Regions from separate parts of the Fictibacillus nanhaiensis genome, predicted to be linked through region 1. Evidence: a T-box and tRNA genes for the amino acid it is inferred to sense, from the RefSeq annotation. Region 1 holds a T-box; the other holds one or more tRNA genes.

What was found. A T-box is a leader RNA that pairs with one kind of tRNA and senses whether it is charged. The one in region 1 lies ahead of argS (arginine--tRNA ligase), so its partner is inferred to be a tRNA-Arg.
Region 2: it has a tRNA-Arg gene. The T-box ahead of argS (arginine--tRNA ligase) is inferred to sense a tRNA for this amino acid. The anticodon was not compared.

Annotation. Positions count from the first base shown of each region.
Region 1 is NZ_JBHUPF010000006.1:2,114,061-2,123,061, reverse strand. It holds gene msrA (peptide-methionine (S)-S-oxide reductase MsrA) at 1-570, shown strand, start outside; gene ACFS5O_RS14455 (MATE family efflux transporter) at 838-2,199, opposite strand; gene ACFS5O_RS14450 (hypothetical protein) at 2,286-2,567, shown strand; T-box leader at 2,615-2,817, shown strand; gene argS (arginine--tRNA ligase) at 2,865-4,547, shown strand; gene rarD (EamA family transporter RarD) at 4,652-5,587, shown strand; gene ACFS5O_RS14435 (2-oxoglutarate dehydrogenase E1 component) at 5,759-8,614, shown strand; gene odhB (2-oxoglutarate dehydrogenase complex dihydrolipoyllysine-residue succinyltransferase) at 8,607-9,001, shown strand, end outside.
Region 2 is NZ_JBHUPF010000006.1:1,214,669-1,223,669, reverse strand. It holds gene ilvD (dihydroxy-acid dehydratase) at 1-1,036, opposite strand, end outside; gene ilvE (branched-chain-amino-acid transaminase) at 1,061-1,963, opposite strand; tRNA gene ACFS5O_RS09715 (tRNA-Arg) at 2,268-2,344, opposite strand; tRNA gene ACFS5O_RS09710 (tRNA-Gly) at 2,534-2,607, opposite strand; gene ACFS5O_RS09705 (metallophosphoesterase family protein) at 2,689-3,219, opposite strand; gene ACFS5O_RS09700 (XTP/dITP diphosphatase) at 3,204-3,812, opposite strand; gene ACFS5O_RS09695 (GerMN domain-containing protein) at 4,017-5,063, opposite strand; gene racE (glutamate racemase) at 5,225-6,019, opposite strand; gene ptsP (phosphoenolpyruvate--protein phosphotransferase) at 6,258-7,970, opposite strand; gene ACFS5O_RS09680 (phosphocarrier protein HPr) at 7,970-8,236, opposite strand; gene ptsG (glucose-specific PTS transporter subunit IIBC) at 8,250-9,001, opposite strand, start outside.

The DNA of each region.
Region 1 (9,001 bases):
ATATTACCAGCTGATACATTCTATCCGGCTGAAGAATATCATCAGGATTATCACAAAAAGAATCCGTTTCATTACAAGCGTTATCGTCAAGGCTCAGGTAGAGATGCATTTATTAAATCACACTGGGTAGACAATGGGCAAAAAGAAGAAATTCTTAAAACATTAAGTCCTATCCAGTATAACGTTACACAAAACGATGGAACTGAACCACCGTTTCAAAATGAATTTTGGAATCATACAGAAGAAGGTATCTATGTAGATATCGTTTCTGGAGAACCTCTTTTTAGTTCTTTAGATAAATTTGATAGCAGCTGTGGATGGCCAAGTTTTACAAAACCGGTTCGTTCATCTACTGTTGAAGAAAAAGAGGACTTATCACACGGTATGATCAGAACGGAAGTTAGAAGTAAGGATGCAGACTCCCATTTAGGACATGTATTCACTGATGGTCCTCGAGATCGCGGAGGATTAAGATATTGTATCAACTCTGCAGCACTCCGGTTTATTCCGAAGAACGAACTAAAAGAAAAAGGATACGGAGAATATCTCACTCTGTTCGAACAAAAATAAGCCAACACCTAATCAATGACAAAGAAAAACCAGCCCATTTCGCTGGTTTTTCTTTATATACATGAATTCAAGTTAGATTATTTAATTTTAAATCGTCCTACGTTTATTCGTCCTAGACTTCTTGTTTTTACGTATAGAAAAAGATCAAACTCACTCAATAGTAGTGGGTTTGATCTTTTTTTGTTTAGTTAACAGGTATGGATTTGAGCGGAATCATACTTTGAACCTTTATAGGGTGGAATTTTCATTACCTAAGCTCAAACTGTTTTATTTTTGTTCAGAAGAGGAATAAGAATGTGACTGAATGTATTTTAATCGGGCAAATAGAATAATTGCTCCAGCTGTTAGACCTGATATTAAACCAATCCAATAACCATATGCACCAAGAGTTGTGAAGTTCGCTAGATAATATCCAACGGGTAGACCAAGCACCCAGTAAGAGATAAATGAAAGCATAAAGGTTACATTTACATCTTTATAGCCTCTTAGTGCACCTTGTATCGGAGCACCTATAGCGTCAGCCAATTGAAAGAACACTGCATACCATAAGAACGAGATCGTAAGTTGAATGACTTCTGGTTCGTTTGAATACATTCTCGCTACTTGGTCATCGAAAATGACTAAAAGACCTGATAGGATTAGAGCAAATCCAACTGCCGTTATTATTCCGATGTAACTATATTGGGCTGCGTCTTTAAAGCGTTTTGCACCAACTTCAAAACCAACTGCAATCGTAAGCGCAAAAGAGATGCTTAGTGGCAGCATATATAGGAATGAAGCAAAGTTAAGTGCGGCTTGGTGAGCCGCTATGGTTATCGTGTTAAAATCACTCATTAACAAGGTAACAGCCGCAAATATACTTACTTCAAAAAAGATGGCAAGACCAATCGGAACGCCGATTTTCAACTGTTCTTTCCAAGCGGTCAAAGAAGGTTTATAGAAGTTTCTAAAAAGTTTATATCCCCTAAATGGATTCACTTTAACGACGATGACAACGGTAATAATTGCGGTTACCCAATACGTTATAGCTGTTGCAACACCTGCACCTACTCCGCCTAATTCTGGAAAACCACCTTTACCAAAAATAAATAGGTAGTTAAAGATCGCATTTACGGGTAGTCCGACAAGAGTAATAAACATTGTAATTCTAGTTTGACCAAGCGCATCTATAAAAGATCGAAGTGCTCCATATAAAAACAATGGCATGATCCCGAAAGAGAGTGCGATTAAATATCCTCTTGCAACATTTTCAACTTCTTTTTCAAGAGACATCGCTCCTAAAATAGGATCTAACATAACTGATCCTAAAACAACAACGATGACGGATATTACAACAGACAAGTAGACTGCTTGCATAACAGATCGGGGAACATTTTTAGTGTTCTTAGCACCTAAAAGCTGTGAGACGATAGGTGTTAATGCCATTAGGATACCATTTAGCCCAGTGAAGATTGGCACCCACAAACTCGATCCGATGGCTACACCTGCTAATTGATCAGCACCAGATCGGCCACTCATTACCGTATCTAAAAAGTTCATGGCATACAAGCCTAACTGAGTGACTAAGACTGGAATCACCAGGATTAAGAAGTTTTTGTATTTATCTCTTAACGAATATGTCTGTATCATATGCATACTTCCTTTAGTATTAAACTGTCAATTCGAGACAATGCATTATATCATAAAACATAACTAATATACGTGAAGGAGAAACTATGAGTGTTCAATTTCTTTTTGAAGTTCAATCTGTTCTGCCAGGAGAGCAAAGCGACGAAAAGATTGTACTGGTATCAACAGAGCTTTTATATAAAAGCAGTGGGGAAACAATTTATACAGGCATAATACCGGTCAGAGTTACAGAACATGGAGTTTTTGTATCAGTACCAGCCGTTACGGCGGCTTTTAATTCAAAATATTTACGAACGGAAACGTTATTTCGGTTAAAAAGATACATTAAACGCATGAGAGATTACTTGGATTTTGATAATAAGGAATAAGTTGACTTTTTGTTTTTGCCCTCATATAATATGAAAAACTATAACTCAGATCATTTATGAAAAAGAGAGTACTCTGTAAGGATGTTCATAGCGAGCAAGGAATCGGTGTAAGCCTTGCACTACTTACAGACGAAGCGCACTTTGGAAATGTTTGCTTGAAACGAAGTAGAGCAGACCGGGACTTCCCGTTAACAAGTCAAGTGGCCTTTTGGCAATGAGAGTGGTACCGCGGTTAATATCCGTCTCTTCTATTAATGTAGAAGAGGCGGATTTTTTTTATTTTAGGGAGGGAAACGAATGAACGGAAAACATATATTTGCAGCTTACTTACAAGATCAAATCGGGAATGACTTAACATGGGAACAAATTGAAGCCTCTATTGAAAAGCCAAAACAGATCCAACATGGTGATCTAGCATTTCCCTGTTTTCAGTTAGCTAAGACCTTTAAGAAATCTCCAAATGAAATCGCAAAAACGATAGCTCAAGGAAACATTTCAGGTGAGTTTGAGAAAATTGAAGCTGTAGGGAGCTATGTAAATGTTTTTTTAAATAAAAAAGCAGAAGCTCAATCTCTGCTGACTCAAATTTTAAAAGAGAAGGACGCATATGCCAACCATCGTTTCGGTCATGGGAAAACGATCCTTTTAGATCTTTCCTCACCAAACATCGCTAAGCCGTTCTCGATGGGACATCTACGCTCGACTGTAATCGGTTCCTCTATAGCCGCTATCAGTGAAAAATGCGGCTACCAGACAGTAAAAATAAATTATATAGGAGATTGGGGAACTCAGTTTGGAAAATTGATCTCAGCCTATTTAAAGTGGGGCGAGGAAAATAAAGTCCGTAATAATCCGATCGAAGAGCTGACTAAACTTTACGTACGTTTTCATGAAGAAGCTGAAAAAGATCCTTCGTTAAATGATGAAGGTAGAATGTGGTTTAAGAAATTAGAAGATCATGATCCAAAAGCTAAAGAACTATGGATCTGGTTTAAAGAAGTATCTTTAGAAGCTTTTCAGAAAATTTATGAGTTATTGGATGTCCAATTCGATTCCTATAACGGTGAAGCTTTCTTTAACGATAAGATGGATGCTTCTTTGAAAGCATTGCAAGAAATGAATTTGTTAGAACTCTCTGAAGGTGCTCAAGTTGTAAGAGTAGGTGATGATCTACCACCGTGTTTGATCAAAAAGACAGACGGTGCCACTTTATATGCAACACGTGACATTACGGCTGCTCTCTATAGAAAGAACACCTATGACTTTGACGAAGCGTTCTATGTTGTCGGTCACGAACAATCTCTACATTTTGAACAAGTGAAGCGAGTCCTGAGAAAGCTCGGACATGATTGGGCAGACAACATGCACCATGTTCCATTCGGGCTCATTTTACAGAACGGTAAGAAAATGAGTACTCGAAAAGGAAAAACAGTCCTATTAGAAACGGTTATTTTAGAAGCAGTTAAGTTAGCAGAACAAAATATTCGAAGTAAGAATCCTGAACTACATGAAATAGCGACCGTCGCTCGTCAAGTAGGAGTGGGGGCTGTTATCTTTCATGATTTAAAAAATGAAAAGGGAAATGATGTGGAATTTTCGCTTGAGATGATGCTTAAATTCGAAGGTGACACAGGGCCGTATGTGCAGTATACAGCAGCTAGAATACAAACCTTATTGAATAGAGGGAACTTTACCGGGAGCGTTCCACTAGAGTTCTCCATCGGATCTGAAAGCTGGGAGATTCTATCTGTATTAAGCGAGTTTCCTGAAGTTGTTGAACTTGCGTTTCACAGAAAAGAACCATCTATAATTTCAAAATATGTCTTAAAACTATCTCATAAGTTCAACCACTATTATGCACATGTGAAAATCTTAGATAGTAAAGAAACGCCAGAACGATTAGCACTTTGTGCAGCTGTTCAAATCGTGCTGAAAGAAGGATTACGATTATTAGGCGTACAGACACCGAATAAAATGTAAAGTTACCGATTATTTTGCTGTAAAGTTTATTTAGTAGCAAATCATCAAGAATCCGTTATATAATCTTATAACTTCATATAAATTATGGGATCGAGGAACGGACAATGAAATTAAATGAACATACGAAGGGTATATGGTATGCCGCTTTTTCTTATTTAATATGGGGATTTCTACCGCTATATTGGAAACCACTTCAATCAGCTGGTTCTGTTGAGATCTTAGCACACCGCATTCTATGGTCATTTCTTTTAATGATCGCGGTTATGTTCTTACTAAAAAAGAAAAAGTCACTAATAAGAGATGTAAAAGTACTTTTTAGTAATAGAAAGCAGTTTCTATCTGTATTGACTGCTTCGCTATTGATTAGTGGAAACTGGGTCATGTATATATGGGCGGTCAATACAGATCATGTTGTTGAAGCAAGTTTAGGCTATTATATCAATCCGCTCGTTAGTGTAATTTTAGGCATGCTTGTTTTAAAAGAAAAATTAAACAGCTGGCAGCTCGTATCCTTTTTGTTAGCTGCTTGCGGTGTTTTTCTATTAACATGGCAACATGGAGAATTTCCTTGGGTAGCTGTTTCTCTAGCGCTTTCGTTTGGTCTGTACGGACTTGTAAAAAAACTTGGGAGTTTTGATTCGTTAACGGGCTTAACGTTTGAGACGATGTTTGTCTTTCCATTAGCGTTCTTTTATTTAATCTTCCTTCAATGGAACGGAGAAGCTTCCTTTATCGCTGGAGGAACTTCTACGACATTGCTCTTATGGGGAGCAGGCCTTGTAACTGCTGTACCGTTACTTTGTTTTGCGCAAGGTGTTAAGCGGATTTCGATGACGATGATCGGTTTTCTACAATATATTGCTCCTACGATTATGCTCGTGTTAGGTGTTTTTTTGTATCAGGAAACATTCAGTCAGATACACGTCATTTCATTCGCTTTAATATGGCTTGCACTGCTTATTTTTACGGTCAGCAAAACAAAATGGGCAAATTATCTCATAAATCGTAAAAAACAAAATTCACTTTCTGCGAAAATATAGTATAATGGCAATGACCATTGTTACAGTTGAAACCTTATCAATGATAAGGTTCTTTTCATTCATTGTTTGAGAGCGCTTTAAATAGGGAAAAATTCAATGGCGAGAAATGATGAATCACCTGTTAACAGCAACAGCACAATACTTACAAAGGGAAGCAGGAGGGAACAAAAGATGAGTCATCAACGTTCCAAATCAGAAAATCCTTGGCAAGGACTAAGTGGACCGAATATGGCCTACATCCTTGAACTATATGATCAATATAGTGTGGATCCGGAATCTGTTGACAGTTCATTCAAAGAGAAATTTGATGCATGGGGGCCTCCAATTGAGGGCTCTGAATCAAATCAACGTACTGCACAGAGTTTTGATGGATTGGATTTCGAGAAATTAGCAGCTGCATTAAAATTAGCAGAAAACATTCGCACATACGGTCACCTGGCAGCTAACTTATACCCTGTAGGGGAATTTCCGAAAGATATCCACCATATTGACCCGAAAGAATTTAACTTAACAAAAGAAGATTTGAAAGCGATACCACCTTCCTTTATTTGGAAAGAAGCGCCATCAAGCGTTAAAGACGGGTTTGAAGCGATTCAGATGCTTCAGGAAGTGTATACGAAAACAATCGCTTATGAATTCAGTCATGTTCATGAGACTGAAGAACGCCAATGGTTAAACACCATGGTTGAAACAAGCAAACACTATCCTAAATTTTCGGCTGAAGATAAGAAGAACCTTCTAACGCGATTGAGTGAAGTTGAAGGATTTGAGAAATTTCTTCATAAGACATTCGTTGGACAAAAGCGTTTCTCTATCGAAGGCGTTGATATGCTGGTACCGATGCTTGATGAAGCAGCTAAAGAAGGATGCCGTGACGGAGCAGAACATGCTCTGATCGGAATGGCACACCGTGGGCGTCTGAACGTTCTTGCTCACGTGCTTGGCAAACCTTATGAACTCATTTTCTCAGAATTTCATCATTCTCCAAACAAGGAGCTAATTCCTTCTGAAGGTTCAAGAGGAATTAACTTTGGATGGACTGGAGATGTAAAGTACCATCTTGGTGCAAGCCGATTGGTCGAAACAGATCAATCTCACAAAATTAAAATCTCACTTGCAAATAACCCGAGTCACTTAGAGTATGTAGATCCAGTAGTTGAAGGATATACAAGAGCAGCTCAAGAAACACGTGATAAAAAAGGGTATCCGGTTCAAGATACTTCTAAAGCATTCGCGATCCTTATTCATGGTGATGCTGCTTTTCCTGGTGAAGGAATCGTTGCTGAAACATTGAACTTAAGTCGTCTTAAAGGATACCAAACAGGTGGGACACTTCATATCATCGCGAACAATCTAGTAGGTTTTACAACAGATAGCGGCGATTCTCGTTCAACCAAATATGCGAGTGACCTTGCAAAAGGGTTTGAGATTCCGATCATTCACGTTAATGCAGATGATCCAGAAGCATGTATTGCAGCTGTACATCTTGCTTATGAATATCGTAAAAAGTTCCAAAAAGACGTTCTGATCGACCTGATCGGATATCGTCGATTCGGTCACAATGAAATGGACGATCCATCTGCAACACAGCCAAGATTGTATAAACAAGTAAACAGTCATCCGACAGTTCGTGACGTTTATGCTAAGCAACTTGTTAAAGAAGGAGTACTTTCTGAAGAAGAAGTAAAATCCATTGAAAATGATGTATTAACAAAGCATCAGACTGAATATGAAAAAGTACAAGGTCGTAAAGAAAAATTCAAATTGGAAGACACAAGACTTCCTGATCCGTTATCGAAAGCACTTCCTGATATCGATACCACAATTTCAGTTAGTGATCTTCAAGAACTTACAGAGAACATGCTCAAGTTCCCAGAAGACTTTAACGTTTATCCGAAGATCAAGAGAATCCTTGAACGCAGACGCAAGTCTTTCCAAGGGGAAAAGATCGATTGGGGTATGGCTGAATCATTAGCGTTCGCCTCTATCCTTAAAGATGGAACGCCGATTCGTATTACGGGGCAAGACTCTGAGCGTGGTACGTTCGCGCAAAGACACCTTGTTCTAAACGATAGTGAGAGCGGAAAGAAGTTTTCTCCATTGCATGCGATGGATGACATCGATGTTTCGTTTGCGATTCATAACAGTCCACTCTCAGAATCATCAGTTGTTGGTTTTGAATACGGCTATAATGTGTTTGCACCTGAAACGCTTGTTATTTGGGAAGCACAATACGGAGATTTCGCGAACGTTGCACAAGTTCTATTCGATCAGTTCTTATCTGCTGGCCGTGCGAAGTGGGGACAAAAATCAGGTATGGTGATGCTTCTTCCTCACGGATATGAAGGTCAAGGACCTGAGCATTCAAGTGCACGTCTAGAAAGATTCTTACAGCTAGGTGCAGAAAATAACTGGACAGTTGCTAACGTAAGTACAGCATCTCAGTACTTCCATTTGCTAAGACGTCAAGCGAAGCTCTTATCGATGGATGAGGTTCGTCCGTTGGTTGTAATGACACCTAAGAGCTTGCTGCGTGACACGAAAGTAGCATCCATGGCGGAGGCATTTGAAAGTGACCACTTTATGCCATTGTTACAACAGCCTGGTCTAGGCAAAGAAAAAGACAAAGTAAAGAAAATCTTACTTTGTTCTGGTAAGATTGCGATCGATCTTGAAAAAGCACTTGAGCAAGATCAAGTAGCAAGAACGGAAATGCACATCGTTCGCGTTGAACAGATCTATCCGTTCCCAGAAGAAGAGATGAATGCTTTATTAAAAGAGTATCCAAACGTTGAAGACTTGATCTGGGTGCAAGAAGAGCCGAAGAACATGGGATCTTGGTTATACATTGAGCCTAAACTTCGTGCTGTAGCACCAAAAGCACACGTTTCATATATTGGACGTCAAGAACGTTCGAGTACGGCTGGTGGGGAACCAGACATCTATAAAAAAGAACAAGAACAAATCATCCAAACATCATTAGCACTAGACATTCAATCGCGAGAGGGAGGCCGTGAACATGTTTGACGTTAAAGTTCCGGAATTAGCCGAATCAATTTCAGAAGGTACAGTAGCACAATGGCTTAAAAAAGAAGGCGACACCGTTGTTAAAGGCGAAGATTTAGTAGAGCTAGAAACTGATAAAGTTAACATTGAGATCAGTGCAGAGCGAGATGGCGTTCTAAAAAATATCAAGGTTGAACCAGGCGACACTGTAGCCGTTGGAGATATCATCGCTTCAATCGTTGAAGGCGGAGCTTCGGAGTCTGCAGAACCGGCAGCAGAAGAGAAAACGGAAGAAAAGGCAGCTCCAACTCAACAAAAACAAGAGCCGATCGTAGAAAAAGACGCAGCTGAAAAAGAAGTGAAAGCTTCTGACCGTCCAATCGCATCTCCTGCAGCTCGCAAGCTAGC
Region 2 (9,001 bases), 900 kb from region 1:
TTTTTCCAGTTATCGTTAACCGGTCGTTATGGATCGCCCCTTCCATTTTGCAAAGTTCATTGATAATCGCACTAACACCACCCGCTCTGTGAACATCTTGCATAGAATAATCCGAAGCAGGACTGATCTTTGATAAATACGGAATGCGTTCTGCGATCTCGTTGATTGATGATAAGTCATAATCAATCTCAGCTTCATTTGCGATGGCAAGCATATGAAGTACGGTATTCGTTGAGCCGCCCATCGCCATGTCTAACGCAAAAGCGTCATCAATTGCTTCTTTCGTGATAATATCTCTAGGTTTTATATCGTTTTTCACAAGATCCATAAGTGATGTCGCAGCCTCTTTGATCAGTTCTTTTCTTTCGTCTGAGGTAGCTACGATCGTACCATTACCCGGTAATGTAATTCCTAGCATCTCCATGATGGAATTCATGCTGTTGGCTGTAAACATACCAGAACAGGATCCACAAGTTGGACAAGCACTCGTTTCAAGTTCTAATAGTTCTTCTCTCGTCATCTTTCCCGCTAAGTGAGAACCTACTCCTTCAAATACCGAGGCAAGGGATAGGGATTTTCCTGCCATAGACTTCCCTGCTTCCATCGGACCACCTGAAACAAACACTGCTGGAACATTCGTCCTTACAGCAGCCATCAACATACCAGGGGTGATTTTGTCACAGTTTGGTATGTAGAAAACCCCGTCGAACCAATGGGCGTTAATCACCGTTTCGGCTGCATCTGCAATGACTTCTCGACTCGGAAGTGAATACCTCATGCCGATATGTCCCATTGCAATACCATCGTCTACACCGATCGTATTAAACTCAAATGGAATTCCACCAGCTTCTCGAATGGCTTCTTTTACCCATTCCCCTACTTTGTTTAGATGCATATGCCCCGGAATAATATCAACATAGGAATTACAAACGCCGATAAAGGGTTTATCCATATCCTCTGGTGCAACTCCCGCTGCGTGGAGAAGACTTCTGTGCGGGGCTCTATCGATTCCTTGTTTGATCATATTACTGCGCATATCTGTAACACTCCTATACTTCTTTTATCCCGCTTGAACGGCTTGATTTGGATATACCTTAACTCCTTCTTCAACTACTTTCTCTCTGAAGGATTTTAAAAGTTTGTTCGTATGTTCACCTGGTGCTCCGTTTCCAATCACTCTTCCATCTACTTTTACTACTGCAATAACTTCAGCAGCAGTTCCAGTAAGGAATACTTCATCTGCTACATAAACATCATGTCTCGTGAATGGTTCTTCAACCATTTTGTAGCCCTGTGCTCGCGCAATTTCAACAATCGCATTTCGAGTAATTCCTTCTAAAGCCCCTAAGTATCCTGGTGGTGTTTTAATGGTGTTCCCTTTGATGATGAACACATTATCCGCAGAACCTTCCGCGACATACCCTTGATCGTTTAGCATCAATGCTTCACTTACACCAGCAAGGCTAGCCTCAATCTTGACTAAGATATTGTTTAGGTAGTTTAGCGATTTAACCTTAGGACTTAATACATCCGGGCGGTTTCTTCTGCTTGCCACCGTTATGATTTCTAAACCTGTTTCATAAAGTTTTTTAGGAAATAGTGCAAGCTGTTCCGCAATGACAATGACTCCAGGTTGGCCGCATGTAAAAGGGTCCAATCCTAAATTTCCTTTTCCTCGTGAAATAACTAATCGAATATAAGCATCACGATATTTATTTTTCTGGAGCGTTTGAACAATGATGTCTGTTAGTTCTTCTTTAGTGTGTGGAATTGTCAGCATAATGGATTGAGCTGATTCGTATAAACGTTGAAGATGTTCTTCTAATCGGTACACATTTCCGTTATAGACTCGAATACCTTCAAACACCCCATCTCCATATAAAAATCCATGATCATAAACTGAGACTTTGGCGTCTTCCTTTAATACGTGCTCACCATTAACATAAACCCATTGCTCCTGCATCGTGATCCTCCTTTACTTGTCCATTTGAATTATTTGAATTTTTTAAAAATAATTTAATAATTGTTGACAATATTACGCCCATCTTATTAAAGAATCAACCACGAATTTTGTATTTTTTAATGAATTCTGACTTTTCAGTTATTTTGCACACGCTTTCATCCCTATGCCCATAAGGTTTTGAAGCTTTAACGCGTCACATTGTAAACATTTTTAAAGCGCTTTCAATAGAAATGAAAAAAACACGCTTGATTTCCTTTAATAGAGGATATCAAGCGTGTCGAAAAGTTGTTTTATGTAAGTATTATGGCGTCCCAGGAGAGATTCGAACTCCCGACCGTACGCTTAGAAGGCGTATGCTCTATCCGGCTGAGCTACTGGGACATATGTATTGGAGCCCCTTTCGCATAGCAATGGCGCTTTCCGCAATTACCATGCGCTGCGGGCACACAGTGATTTGTTCCACCCGTCGACTGTGGATACAAATATATTTTTTATCATGCATTTTAATTGTAAGATCTGTTAACTTTAGATGTAACTTTTCATGGACCATTTGAACGTGAGAAAAACAAATGGAGCGGGTGATGAGAATCGAACTCACGACCAGAGCTTGGAAGGCTCTTGTTTTACCACTAAACTACACCCGCAGACAATTTAGACCTTGTCGCGACGACATAACTAAATATACATGATATCTAAATTATAGTCAACCCATTTTCTCAACTTTTTTATTTTCTTACTGGTTTTTTTTCGAAAGTCTTACTTAACTGATCGATACGTTTACCATCGAATGAATAAAAACTAACTGAAATGCTTCTATCTTCAATTTCTAATAATGCATAACTCTTCTCAAACGAACCTCTAGGCAGCCTGATACTTCCTGGATTGATAAAGATCATTCCCTCACGTTCAAAAGCTTCAGCTATATGTGAATGCCCAAAACAAGCAATGGTTGCTCCTGTCTCCTCTGCTCTGTACGCAAGTGAAAGATAAGACATCTTCACATCGTATAGATGACCATGCGTTATATATATACATGTATCTTCTAACAGTTCAATGGCTTCGTTAGGAAAATCATCCCCTAAATAATCCATATTTCCTTTAACGGTTATAAAACCAGACATCTCTTTCGATGATGTCGAAAGTTCTGAATCGCCACAATGTATCATTAGATCTACATCGTCTTGATAACGTCTCTTCAATGTTTCTAACTCATCTGTTAAACCATGACTATCGCTAACAATTAAGGCTTTTCCCATAAGAGATCCTCCTCATTGATCAGTTTTTTAAGTTTTTCTAAAGCTACAGCTCTATGACTAATTTTATTTTTTTCTTCTTTCGTTAATTCTGCCATGGAACGATTTAATTGAGGAAGAAAGAAGATCGGGTCATACCCAAAACCTTCGGTACCCCGTTTTTCTCTTAAAATCTGACCTTTACATTCTCCCTTTACAACCAGCGTTTCTTTTTGAGGTCTGGCAAAAGCCAAAGCACATACAAACTGAGCATCTCTATGGCTATCTTCAACATCTTGTAGTTCTTCTAGTACTTTTTTCATGTTATCTTCATCACTTTTATGTATTCCTGCATACCTAGCCGAATAAACGCCAGGTCTTCCTTCTAGGGCATTGATTTCTAATCCAGAGTCATCAGCAATAACAGGAATATTCATCTGATTAGAGATGGTTTCTGCCTTTAAAATTGCGTTCTCTTCAAATGTAACGCCTGTTTCTTCAACATCAGGACTTCCTTCAATGTCGTTTAAAGAGAGGATCTCAACTCCAAGGTTTTCAAACATCGATTTGAATTCTTTTGCTTTACCCTTATTTTTCGTAGCAACTAAAATTTTCATTAGGTACGCCTCCGTTTTGTAAAAAGCTTTTCTATAGGTTTTTGATATTACGGTCATTTGGTGAAACGGCTTCAACAATCAAGTTTCCCGCATGCCCCGCCGAAGTCGAAGCACCTGAAACGGAAATGAACTACTTTCAAAACAACAGAGCATTAAAAAAGAGACGAATATTCGCCTCTTTACTGTATCACAACCTATTTGATTTTAAAATTCACCTGTATTCACTTCTTTAGGTCTTGAAACTGGGGCTGTGAGTTCTTTCCCTTTTTCATTAAATATTTTAGACTTTCCATCCACTTTAATCGCTACTTTTTTCACTTCAGAAAGTTCTGTAAGAGAAAGTACAATGGAATTTAACACTTCATCTGCAATCATACTTTCTTCTTTATTATCTAACAAAGCTCCATTAAAATTAAGCGTAACAACACCATCTTTGACGACAGGTGTACTTAACAATTTCACATCTGTTCTAAAGTCTGTTAAAAGGCTGCTTTCTGCAGAAGGCCCATCAATTAGGTGCTTAATCGTTGCGGTTACCTTATCTGTTCCTTCTTTTGCAACTCGGCGTGTTACAGGTACATAATACGTTTGATCCTGTGTCTGTGCCAAGAAATAGAGTGTTACAAGTTCACTGTTTGTGATATCTGCGACACTGCCATTTTCAAGATTTATACCGTCCACTCGGCTCACACCATCACCTACTGGTGTATTGTTAACAGGCATTGAATTTTGGTTCTTTCCTGCGATCTGAATTTTAACCTTCTTTATGTTATCAAACTGAGTAAGTGTAAAAGTAATAGCTTGCAAGATCTTCATTTCATCTGCTGCGTTATACTCCGTAAATTCTTTTGAAAAATTCGCTGTAGCTGTTCCCTTTTTAATATTTACCGACAACACTTCTGTATCTGCCGGCAGAACAGCTTGAAAACCGTTAGGAAGCATATTGCTTACAGGACCATCCTTAACCAGGTACTGCAGTACTTGTTTCGCTGTTTCATCGTTCTTTGGAAGAGCAAGGACTTGCGGTACAACCATGCCATTACTGTCGAATAAAAACAGCTGACGTTTATTCGTTTGTTCTGCACTCGCTGCTTTATCCTTCTTATCAAGCGACTGACCCTCTTTCACATAATTCACTTTAGGGGGATCAAGCTCATTTCCTGCTTTCTCTCCCCATAGTCCGCAACCTGATACCAGCAATGAAGCTGATAATATAATAAGCGGTGCTCCTGACTTCATCATTTTGCGCATACTTTCCCTCCTCAAGTGGTTTGTACTATTATGTATACGAGCTATCTTCTTCCGATAGACCACTTGTACAAAAAATAAAAAGAGCAGAACCCTAAATGGATTCTACTCTTTTTACTACAATATTATCTTCAAGAGATTACCAAAATCTAGTGCTATGGAAACTACAACTGAATACATTCTACTTTTTCAATCTTACGGTCTAACCAGTGGTTAGCAATTTGCAGAAAATGATTGCTCTCTGCTGTAGCTAAAAACCGATGAACGGGTTTAGCATCTGCTGTATTTAAAAGTCTGCTATGATCAAGGATGACAGAAACCTCACGTGCAGTTTCTGCACCAGAACAGATCAACGTGATGTGTTCTCCCATCACTTGCTGAATAATCGGTCTTAATAGCGGATAATGAGTACATCCCAGAATTAACGTATCGATTGATACATCCTTTAGCGGATATAAGGTTTCAGAAACCGCACTTAATGTCTCTTCACCTGATAACTTTCCTTGTTCAACAAGCGGAACGAACAACGGACATGCTAAACTTTCTACGATTACATCGTTACGAATCTGCGTTAGTGCCTGTTTATAAGCACCGCTGTTGATCGTTCCGACTGTGCCTATGACACCAACGTGATTATTTTTCGTCGCTTTTAAAGCAGAACGGGCACCCGGATGGATAACCCCTAAGACCGGAATGTCTAACTTTCTCTTCGCTTCTTCTAATACTGCTGCAGTAGCCGTATTACAAGCAATGACAAGCATCTTAATTTTCTGTTCTAAAAGATAGTCGATCATCTCCCATGTATAAGTCCTAACCTCTTCAAATGGCCTTGGACCATACGGACACCTTTTCGTGTCACCTAAGTAAATAATTTCTTCTTTCGGTAGCTGCTTCATGATCTCTCTTGCTACCGTTAAGCCTCCCACTCCTGAATCAATGACTCCAATGGGTCTATTCAAAAAACATCGCCTCATCTCTCTATACATACTGGCGTTAAATCACTGTTTTCTATTCTGCTAATATTTTTATGAAATTGCAATACCATTCGTTAATGTAATGTTTTAAAGTTTGTGAACTGCATAAGGCTCACCGCACGCCCCATGGAAAGCGAGCAACCTGGAGCGGAAATCAACCACTCCCGTGTTTAACATCTATAGAAAAAGACTATGGATATTTCCCCATAGTCTTTTTTCTACTTTAGAAATTTTCTTCTGCAAACTTCACAACGTCTTCCATTGTTTCCATTTGAAGAATTTCATCCATGTGTGCACTGATCTTTTCTTTAGAAAGACTTAAAATCTGACTACGAGCAGGAAGTACAGATGTAGCACTCATTGAAAATTCATCGAGGCCTAGGCCAAGAAGAATTGGAATTGCGATTGGATCGCCTGCCATCTCTCCACACATACCAGCCCATTTGCCTTCTTTATGAGCTGCATCGATAACCATTTTTACTAATCTTAAAATCGCTGGATTGTACGGCTGATACAAGTAAGAAACTTGTTCGTTCATACGATCAGCAGCCATCGTATATTGAATCAGATCGTTGGTACCGATACTGAAGAAGTCAACTTCTTTAGCAAATGTATCTGCCATTACAGCTGTTGATGGAATTTCCACCATGATACCAACTTCAATGGATTCAGATACTTCTATACCCTCTGAAACGAGCTTTTCTTTTTCTTCTAATAAAATCCCTTTAGCAGCACGGAATTCTCCAAGTGTAGCAATCATCGGGAACATGATCTTCAAATTCCCATATTGGCTAGCACGAAGAAGCGCTCTAAGTTGCGTACGGAATATTTCTTGCTCTTCTAAGCAGAGGCGTATCGCACGGAATCCTAAGAAAGGATTTAACTCTTTCGGAAGATTTAAATAAGGAAGCTCTTTATCTCCACCGATATCAAGTGTACGGATAACCACCGGTTTGCCTTCCATCTTTTGAAGCACTTCACTATATGCCTTGAACTGCTCTTCTTCAGTAGGAAGTTGGTCTCGGCCCATGTAAAGGAATTCTGTACGGTATAAGCCAACGCCTTCTGCACCGTTTTCTAATACACCTTTAACGTCAGCTGGTGTTCCAATATTAGCCGCAAGCTCAACTTGAACAGAATCGCTTGAGAATGTTTTTTCATTCACTAGCTTTGCCCATTCCGCTTTTTGCTTTTGATATTGTTTTTGTTTCTCTTCATACGTTGCGATTTCATCTTCAGTCGGATTCACGATTACGTGTCCATCTAAACCGTCGATGATTACCATTACGCCGTTCTCAACGTTTTCCGTAATGGTTTTCGTTCCTACTACTGCAGGAATTTCCATTGAACGAGACATGATTGCTGAGTGAGAAGTTCTCCCGCCAATGTCAGTTGCAAATCCTTTAACAAAATTACGGTTTAATTGAGCCGTGTCAGAAGGAGTTAAATCTTCAGCTAGGATGACAACCTCTTCAGTGATGCTTGCAGGTGTTGTAAACGTCACATTTAACAGATGTGCCAACACTCGTTTCGAAACGTCACGAATATCTGCAGCACGCTCTTTCATGTATTCGTTATCCATCGACTCAAACATATTGATGAACATGGATGAAACATCGTCCATTGCCGCTTCTGCGTTTACTTTTTCATTCTCGATCTTTTGTTTTACAGCATCAACTAGTTCTGGATCGCTCAAAACAAGAAGATGGGCAGCAAAAATCGCTGCCTTATCTTCGCCTAACTCTTTGTTCGCTTTTTCTTTAATAACAGAAAGTTCCTCTTTCGAAACCTTTAGCGCTGCTTCAAAACGCTCGATCTCACTCGCTGAATCGGAAATCGATTTTCTTTCGATCTTTAATTCAGGGTTTTGAAGAACAAACGCTTTTGCGATTGCGATGCCGGCTGATGCTGCAATACCTGAAATTTTTTCAGACATTACTCACCAAGCCCTTCCTTTTTCATTACATTTTCTAATGCTGCGATTGCTTCATCTGCATCTGAACCTTCTGCTTTGATCACGATTGAAGATCCTTGTTGAATTCCAAGACTCATTACGCCCATGATTGATTTTAAGTTAACGCTTTTTCCGTTGTAGTCAAGTGTAATATCTGAGCTGAACTGACCTGCTTGGTTAACTAAAGTTGTTGCTGGACGTGCGTGAATTCCTGATTCGCTAGTTACTTTAAATGTTTTTTCTGCCATGATAATTACCCCTTTATTTTTTGAATGTAATAATATTTTCTTCCTCTATAGCCACAGTTCCTGTTTTTTCGACGGAAACTGTTTCATCCGATAAATTTGTGAAAACAATCGGTGTGATTACGGATGGTGCATTTTCCTTAACAAAGTTCAGGTCAACCTTTAAAATCTTTTGGCCGATCTTAACTCTGTCTCCTTCAGAAACAAAGCTCTCAAAACCTTCACCTTTAAGTTTCACTGTATCGATACCAAAGTGAATGAGAATTTCTTTACCTGAATCTGACTCAATACCTATGGCATGTTTTGTCGGGAAGATATTCATTATCTTACCATTAACAGGTGAAACCACCAAACCTTCTGCTGGTTCGATCGCAAATCCATCACCCATCATTTTTCCTGAGAAAACTTGGTCAGGAACTTCTGTGATTGGAAGTATTTTCCCTTTAATCGGGGAAACAAAACGATCATCATCTGTAGAAATCGATGAAGTTGGTGTAGCACCTTCATTGTTTGTTTCTAAAACTTTTCCTTGTTCAGGTGTTTTCTCTGCGTTCTTAGGTTTTGCTACAGTCTTACCATTGATAATATCTTGTATTTCACTCTTGATTGTATCTGATCGTGTACCGAATATTGCTTGAATGTTATTACCCATTTCAAGAACGCCGGATGCTCCGAGTTTTTTCAATCGATCCTTGTCTACTTCTTTCGGATCATTTACAGAAACTCTTAATCGAGTGATACAAGCGTCAAGGTTAGAGATATTGGACT